One region of the Vogesella lacus genome, then DNA from elsewhere that is predicted to be linked to it. Evidence: riboswitches for the same ligand, from Rfam matches in the RefSeq annotation. Region 1 holds a riboswitch; the other holds the start of a gene.
The links. A riboswitch is a leader RNA that binds a small molecule or an ion and turns the genes downstream of it on or off. The one in region 1 is predicted to bind glycine.

Region 1 (4,417 bases):
AGTCTCACCGACATGATCTGCAATGTGGTTAATGCTGACTGTAATCTCCTCGATCGTTGCCGCCGTTGCCGACAATTCGGATGACTGCACGCGTGAATCCTGGGCAATCTTGTCCGCAACACGATTAAGACCCACCGCATCCATCGCCAAGGCATCAGATTCGCCACGTACCGTCAGGAACATCTCACGCAACTTGGCCACAAACTGGTTGAACGACTCGGCAATCTGGCCGACCTCGTCACGATTACCCACCGGAATGGTCTTGGTCAGATCACCCTGACCACTGGCAACCTCCAGCATGGCCTTGCGCAAGGAACCCAGCCCCGAAAGCATTTTGGCAACACCGGCATAAGTCAGTACCGACGCAATCGACAAGCCAACAATCGCCAGAATGATCAACACTGTCAGCAACTCGCGCACCGGCGACATGGCCTCGGCTTTTGGCACCACGATACCAAGCAGCCAGCCTGTTTTTGGCACAGACATCAGCGAAACCATATTCACTTCGCCACCCAGGTCGATATCCTGAATGCTGCCATCTTTGGCCAGCGAACCAAGGTCGATGCCAGGCACTACTTCGCCGATTTTCTTCAGTACCGAGTCCTTCTGCGGGTGGGCAATCACCTCACCCTCAGCCGTTACCAAGAAGGCATAGCCACCGCCCGGCAATTTGGAAGAGACGATCTCGTCAACCACCCGCGCCAGCGTAACGTCACCGCCAGCAACTGCCGTCAACGTACCGCCCGACTTTTGCGACTCGGCAAAAGTGATGATCGGGCGCTTGGTTGCGGCATCAAGATAAGGAGGCGAAGTGGTCGGGCCATCAACGGCTGCTGCGGCCTTGTACCAAGGCCGGCCAGTCGGATCGTAGCCAGCTGGCAATGCAGGCGATTTGGCATCCATGGTCATGGTCTTGTCTGGCTGGCCAACATAAGCCGAATCAAAACCACCGGCATGTTGAGCCTGATCCAGAATCGGCTGCAAATCACCCTTGCCGAAACGGCCAAGAATCGAGCTGACAATCTGCTGGCGGCTTTGTACCCATTCGGTCACAAAGCTGGCCTTGTTGTCAGCGGCGAGATTGATCTCGCGGGAGATCTCCTCTTCGAGCGCTTGGCTCATCTTGAAATACACGATGCCACAGAATACTGCTGTTGATGCAGTCATCACCAACAACACGAACATCATCAATCGGGTTCGGATTGTCATGCGCGCTCCCCTTGCTTGCGTTTTTATTTATTGAATGGCCTATTATTCATATAAGCCTTGAGACACGAACTTGCCAAAATATAGTCAACTCAGTCAGTTGACACCAAACCACACGATGACAAAAGACAAACGAGTCAACCAGCAAGTACGTCCCGAACTCGCGCATTTCAGCCTATTCGATGTTATATATCAAGCCTAACTGAGCATTTCATTAAATCCCCGCATCAAAACTACCTCTCAAATTTTAGCCAGCAATGCCAAACAGCAATATTTCTGACAATCGTATATGCCAATCACTTTCCTTGCCGGCATTTGACTTGGACATCAACTTTCTCTAGATTTGCCTGAGCCGCAGGAATGTCAAACATTCCACGGGATACACAGGAGAGACTGTCCGGAACGACTGCGACAGCGCCGAAGGGGAATCGCCCCAGAAACTCTCAGGCAAAAGAACTGTGTGAACCAGGCACTCTGGAGAGCAGGTCTGCAAAGCAGCACCTCGCCGAAGGCAGCACGGCTACCGCAATCTGGTAGCCAGAATCTCTCAGGCAAAGGGACAGAGGGGGCAACGTCGGGTGATACCGGACGGGGCTCCTTTTTTCATTCCAGCCCTACCCCTACACACTCGCCACTACCAGCCGATCACAAGACCCGTTGTCTTGCGGCACATAACAGGAGTTGCGCGATGTTTCACAGAGAGATGGAAATTGCCGGATTTGATGATGCGCTATGGGCGGCCATGCAGGCCGAAACACTGCGTCAGGAACAACACATCGAGCTGATTGCCTCGGAAAACTATGCCAGCCCGCGCGTCATGCAGGCACAGGGCAGTCAACTAACCAATAAATACGCCGAAGGCTACCCGGGCAAGCGCTATTACGGCGGCTGCGAACATGTTGATGTGGTTGAGCAACTGGCTATCGACCGTGCAAAGCAGCTATTTGGCGCTGATTACGCCAATGTGCAGCCACACTCCGGCAGTCAGGCCAACGCAGCGGTATACATGTCGCTGCTGCAACCGGGCGACACCATTCTTGGCATGAGCCTGGCCCATGGCGGTCATCTCACCCACGGTGCCAAAGTCAATTTCTCCGGCAAAATCTACAATGCCATCCAGTACGGCATTGACAGCCAGAGCGGCGAAATCGATTACGACGAGGTGGCAAGGTTGGCCGCAGAGCACCGCCCCGAGATGATTGTTGCCGGCTTCTCCGCCTATTCGCTGATCGTAGACTGGGCACGCATGCGCGAAATTGCCGACAGCATCGGGGCATGGTTATTCGTGGACATGGCCCATGTCGCCGGACTGGTTGCCGCCGGCCTTTATCCCAACCCGCTGCCACACGCCCATGTGGTCACCACCACCACCCACAAGACCCTGCGCGGCCCACGCGGCGGCCTGATCCTTGCGGCCAACCCGCCGGAAGAGCTGGTCAAAAAGCTGCAATCACTGGTTTTCCCCGGCATTCAGGGCGGCCCACTGATGCATGTCATCGCTGCCAAGGCGGTTGCCTTCCTTGAGGCACAGCAACCCGAGTTCATTACTTACCAGCAGCAAGTGCTTGCCAATGCACGCTCAATGGTCAGCACCTTCCAGCACCGCGGCTACAAGATTGTCTCGGGCAAAACCGATGATCACCTGTTCTTGCTGGATCTCATCGACAAAGGCATTACCGGCAAAGCGGCAGATGCCGCACTGGGTGCGGCCAACATCACGGTCAACAAGAATGCCGTGCCCAACGACCCGCAAAGTCCGTTTGTCACCAGTGGCATCCGCATCGGCACACCAGCCATCACCAGCCGCGGCTTCAAAGAAGCAGAAGCCACCCTGATTGCCAATCTGGTTTGCGACATTCTGGATGATATTGACAACACCGAGGTTGCCAATCGGGTAAAACGCCAGGTTCTGGCGCTTTGCGCTGACTTCCCCGTCTATCGTTAAGTACAATCCGGCGGCTGCGGCCAACGTAGCCGCCACACACACCCGTCAAACCTGGGTTGGCCGCAAGGCCACCCGAGCAAAAATAAGAGAAGCAGCATGGCAATTAGTGTTTTTGACCTGTTTAAAATCGGTATCGGCCCATCCAGCTCGCACACCGTCGGCCCGATGCGCGCAGCCCGCCAATTTATCGCACGGCTCGACAAGGATGGCCTGCTTGGCATTACCTGTCGGGTGAAGTCAGAGATGTTCGGCTCGCTCGGTGCCACCGGCAAAGGCCACGGCACCGATACCGCCGTGCTGCTTGGCCTGCAGGGTGAGCTGCCGGATCTGGTCGACACTGATCAGGTCGACACCATGCTGCATGCCATTCGCGAAGCCCGCTCGATCAACCTGCTGGGCAAGCACACCATCAATTTCAACGAGTCAGAAGACCTGATTCTCTACAAGCGCAAGGCGCTGCCCTACCACCCCAACGGTATGATATTCGAGGCATTTGATGCTTCGGGCAACAGCCTCTCCAAGCGTGCCTATTACTCAGTAGGCGGCGGCTTTGTTGTGGATGAAGCGGCCATCGATGCCGGCTTCACCCCGCCAGGTGTCACCGAGCTGCGTCATCCATTCAAAAGTGGTGCCGAACTGCTGGCACTGTGTCAGCGCCATGGCAAGTCCATCAGCCAGATCATGCTGGAAAACGAACTGGCCTGGCGCACAGAAGATGAAATCCGCAGTGGCCTGCTGCAAATCTGGCAGGTCATGCAAGCTTGCGTGAAGCGCGGCTGCGAGCGCGAAGGCATCCTGCCAGGCGGCATGAAAGTCAAACGTCGCGCATCTGACATGTATCGCAAGCTGCTGGCCTCACCAGAAGCTGCGCTGCGTGACCCACTGACTGTACTCGACTGGGTCAACCTGTATGCACTCGCAGTCAATGAAGAAAATGCTGCCGGCGGCCGCGTAGTGACCGCACCGACCAATGGTGCAGCAGGCATTATTCCTGCCGTCTTGCACTATTACGCCCGATTTGTACCGAATGCCAATGACGAAGGTGCGATCCGCTTTCTGCTGACTGCTGGCGCCATCGGCATTCTGTTCAAACTTAATGCTTCCATCTCTGGCGCTGAAGTTGGCTGCCAGGGTGAGGTCGGCTCCGCCTGTTCTATGGCTGCAGGCGCCTTGGCCGAAGTTTTGGGCGGCACACCAGAACAAGTCGAAAATGCCGCCGAAATCGGTATGGAGCACAATCTTGGCCTGACCTGCGACCCGGTTGGC
Region 2 (4,417 bases), on a different contig from region 1:
ACTTCAAAACCGGGCAGCGGACGGATGCCTTCTGGCGGCAGGGTGGCACAGCCGCTCAGCCACAGGCTGGCGGCGACAGTCAGGGCGAGGGCAAACGGGCGCAGGCGCATGAGGTTTCCTTACAGTTGATCCAGCCGCTGGCGAATCGCTGTGGCGGTTGCGGTGATGGCGGCTTGTTCTTCGGGTGGCATATTGTCCAGCTGGCGATAAACCAGCCCCAGGCGCGGGTTGGCCGCGAGCTTCGGCTGTTGCCGCAGGAAAAAATCCCAGTACAGCGCATTGAAAGGGCAGGCGTCCGCACCGTAGCGGGCATCACGGCGGTAGCGGCAATTGCCGCAGTAATTGCTCATGCGGTGCAGATAGGCGCTGCCGCTGACATAAGGCTTGCTGGCCAGAAGGCCGCCATCGGCAAACTGGCTCATGCCCAGCGTGTTGGGCAGCTCCACCCACTCGAAGGCGTCGATATACACGCCGAGATACCACTCGTGCAGTGCCTGCGGTGACAGGCCGGCCAGCAGGGCGAAGTTGCCGATCACCATCAGTCGCTGGATGTGGTGGGCGTAAGCGTCTCGCAGCGACTGGCCGATGGCTTGCGACAGACAGCGCATGCCGGTTTGGCCATGCCAGAACCAGGCCGGCAGTGGCAGCTGATGATCAAAGCGGTTGCGCGTGGCGTAGCCGGGCATTTCGGCCCAGTAAATGCCGCGCACGTATTCGCGCCAGCCGATGATCTGCCGCACAAAGCCCTCGGTGGCGGCCAGCGGTGCGTGGCCGTCTTGCCAGGCGCGGATGGCCGCGGCGACGACTTCTTGCGGCGACAGCATCTTGGTATTCAGCGCAAACGACAGCAGGGCATGAAACAGTAGCGGTGCCTCACTGTGCATTGCGTCCTGGTAATCACCGAAATGCGGCAGGCGATGGGCAATGAAGTCATCCAGCATTGCCAGCGCTTCGGCGCGATTCAGCGGCCAACGTAGTGTCTCGGCTGCGGGCTCGCCAAAGCTGGCAATGCCGGCCAGCTGCAGCATCTGCCACAGCACGCGGTGATCGTGCTGCGGTCGGGTATCAGGCGGCGGCAAAGGTTGGCCGCGCCACGGTTTGCGGTTGTCGGCGTCAAAATTCCATTGCCCGCCCAGCGGCTGGCCGCTGTCATCCAGCAGCAGGCGGTGGCGCTTGCGCATGTAGCGGTAAAACACTTCCATCCGCCACTGCTTCTTGCCGGCAAACAGCTTCGCGGCCTCTTCGCGACGGGTGTAAAAGTGCTCGCTGCCTACTGCCTCGCAGGGGATGGACTGACGGGCTGCCCAGGTACGCAACTGCTGATCCAGCCGCCACTCGTCTGGCAGTTGCCAGCAAAAACGGCTGGCAGCGTAGTGCTGCAGCAGCGCATCGAGATTGTCGGTGAGGCTGCCGCGATTGCTCGTGTCGTCCAGCCGCACATAGCGCACGCGATGGCCGGCAGCCTTCAGCTGGCGCGCAAAATCGCGCATCGCCGCCAGAATGGCCAGCAGCTTTTGTGCATGGTGAAGCACATAGCCGGCTTCTTGCCGCAACTCCAGCATCACATACACCACGTCGTCGCGGCAGTCGGCAAACCAGCTGTGCTGCGGGTTGAGCTGGTCGCCAAGGATCAGGCGCAGCTCGGTCATGATCTGCCTGCCGGCAAGGGTTGGCTGGCGCACGCGGTGTCTGCGGACAGGCTGCGCATGTCTGGTTTGGGGCGTGTCATTAGTACGTGTACGTATCGGGTGCTTGTCGTTGATGTTGCAGTCAACGTGAAATCGCTATTTGTACAATACAAATTATGTACAATATTTAGGTGGGTACGCAAGAAACCCTCGCGGCCAACTGTCTGCAGGAGAGGGGGTTTACCGGATGAAAATGCGCAAGAAGGCTGATTTGCCAGCAAAAATCTGTGCAAGATGCGGCCGGCCGTTCAGCTGGCGCAAGAAGTGGCAGGCGGTGTGGGATGAGGTGAAATACTGTTCAGACCGCTGCCGGCAACGCTAGCGGCAGGCGCTTCTGTCCGTCAGCTTGAGGGTGGAAAATGGTATCGGGTCACAGCTAAAAATGCTGCTGTGGTGCGGGATTTCGCCGGATTTCAGTGCTTCGAGCGGGTGTTGCTGGCAAGGTGTCTGTCATTATTTTCCATAAGCCAGACGGTGACTGATGGCGGATTTTCATGACATTCATTGTGTCATATGGCAAGTGACTGATCTGGCGGCCAAAACCTGCTTGCCAAGGTGGCTATCGCCAACGATAATGCGCGCATTCCGCAGGAGAGAGTGATTGCCCGCTTGGGTGGTCGCCGCCGAAGGCGCAAGTGCACCCGCAATCGCTCAGGCAAAAGGACTGCATGAATCGGGCTTTGGCCCGCAGAATCTGGAGAGCGGCGCACAGGATGCGCCCACCGAAGGGGCTAACGGCGCAATGCCGGAAAATCTCAGGTGCAGGGACAGAGGGGTGTGAGAAAACAGAGGATACTCACGCTCGCAACAAGGACCTGTCATGACAGCCCTGCAACACACCCCGTTCTACGACGCACACATCGCTTCCGGCGCCAAGATGGTTGACTTCGCCGGTTGGGAAATGCCCATCCATTACGGCTCGCAGCTGAAAGAGCACGAAATCGTGCGTACCGATGCCGGCATGTTCGATGTTTCGCACATGACTGTTGTCGACATCACCGGCAGCGACGCTAAAGCCTGGTTGCAGAAACTGATCGCTAACGATGTGGCCAAGCTGGGCTTCGAAGGCAAGGCACTGTACTCCGGCATGCTGAACGAGCAGGGCGGCGTGGTGGATGACCTCATCGTTTACCTGACCGCGACCGGCTACCGCATGGTAGTGAACGCCGGCACGACCGAAAAAGATCTGGCGTGGATGGACAAGCAGTCCGCCGGCTTTGACGTGAAGCTGCAAGTGCGCCGCGATCTGGCGATGCTGGCCGTTCAAGGACCGCAGGCTATCGACAAGGTATGTCTGGTCAAGCCGGAGCTGGCCGAAGGCATCCGCGCACTGAAAGTATTCCAGGGCCTGCCGCAAGGCGAGTGGTTCTACGCCCGCACCGGCTACACCGGTGAGGACGGTCTGGAAATCATGGTTCCGGCTGCCGAAGCCATTACCTTCTTCAACCAGCTGAAAGAAGTTGGCGTATCGCCTATCGGCCTGGGCGCGCGTGACACCCTGCGTCTGGAAGCCGGCATGAACCTGTACGGCCACGATATGGACGAAACCGTCTCCCCGCTGGAAGCCGGCATGGGCTGGACCCTGGCCTTTACCGAAGGCCGCGATTTTATTGGCCGCGCCGCGCTGGAAGCGCAAAAGGCTGCTGGTGTCGCCATGAAGCAGGTTGGCCTGGTGCTGGAAGGCCGTGGCGTACTGCGCGAAGGCCAGAAAGTCGTGGTGGATGGCCAGGAAGGCATCATCACCAGTGGCACCTTCTCCCCGACCCTCAAGCATTCCATCGCCATCGCCCGTGTACCGGCCTCGACCGGCGCAGTGGCCCACGTTGATCTGCGTGGCACGCTGACCGAAGTGCGTGTGGTGAAAATGCCGTTCGTGCGTAACGGCAAAAAGGTTTTTGAATAAGTCTGGTGTATAACGCAGGGCGAGAGACGACAGCCCTGCCGAATCCTTACCCAATCTGGAGAGTAAACATGAGCAACATTCCTGCAGAACTGAAATACGTATCCAGCCACGAGTGGCTGCGTCTGGAAGCCGATGGCTCCGTTACCGTTGGTATTACCGAACACGCACAAGAGCTGCTGGGCGACATCGTATTCGTCGAGCTGCCAGGTGTTGGCGCTGCGCTGGCTGCCGATGAGCAGGCTGGTGTGGTCGAGTCCGTGAAGGCTGCTTCCGACGTATACGCGCCTATCGCTGGTGAAATCCTCGAAGTGAACGCCGAACTGGAAGGTCAGCCTGACCTGGCCAACAGCGATCCGTACGGCGCTGGCTGGTTCTTCAAGATCAAGCCGGCCAATGCCGCTGATCTGGATGCCCTGATGGACGCGGCTGCTTACGCGGCCGAAATCGGCGCCTGATGAAATGACCCTGCCGTGGCAACGCGGCAGGGTTTTGTTTTTGTGTTGCCCAAACACAGGAAAGACCCGTCTGGCCAGACTTGCGGCCAACCTTGGCCACAGCCGTTTTTCCTGTGTTTCTGTAACTGACTGTATCCATTCGGAATCGAAGACATGTCGCTCTCGCAACTCTTCAATCATCAAGAATTCATCGCCCGCCATATCGGCCCGTGCGAATCCGAAAAAGCCGAAATGCTGGCCTATATTGGCGCCAAATCGGTAGAAGATCTGGTGGCACAAACCGTGCCGGCCGGTATCCGTTTCAACCGTGCGCTGGATCTGCCAGCCGCACAGCGTGAAGTCGACGCGCTGGCTGACCTGAAAGCCGTCGC

Region 2: linked by a shared signal. The riboswitch ahead of gcvT (glycine cleavage system aminomethyltransferase GcvT) and the one ahead of glyA (serine hydroxymethyltransferase) in region 1 are both predicted to bind glycine.

What each region holds. Positions count from the first base shown of each region.
Region 1 is NZ_CEETQT010000010.1:58,732-63,148, forward strand. It holds gene ACZ9W6_RS13565 (methyl-accepting chemotaxis protein) at 1-1,209, opposite strand, end outside; glycine riboswitch at 1,581-1,675, shown strand; glycine riboswitch at 1,677-1,773, shown strand; gene glyA (serine hydroxymethyltransferase) at 1,895-3,151, shown strand; gene ACZ9W6_RS13575 (L-serine ammonia-lyase) at 3,248-4,417, shown strand, end outside.
Region 2 is NZ_CEETQT010000001.1:470,485-474,901, reverse strand. It holds gene ACZ9W6_RS02170 (lipocalin family protein) at 1-110, opposite strand, end outside; gene ACZ9W6_RS02165 (cryptochrome/photolyase family protein) at 120-1,649, opposite strand; gene ACZ9W6_RS02160 (DUF2256 domain-containing protein) at 1,876-2,010, shown strand; glycine riboswitch at 2,267-2,365, shown strand; glycine riboswitch at 2,373-2,469, shown strand; gene gcvT (glycine cleavage system aminomethyltransferase GcvT) at 2,509-3,591, shown strand; gene gcvH (glycine cleavage system protein GcvH) at 3,660-4,046, shown strand; gene gcvP (aminomethyl-transferring glycine dehydrogenase) at 4,200-4,417, shown strand, end outside.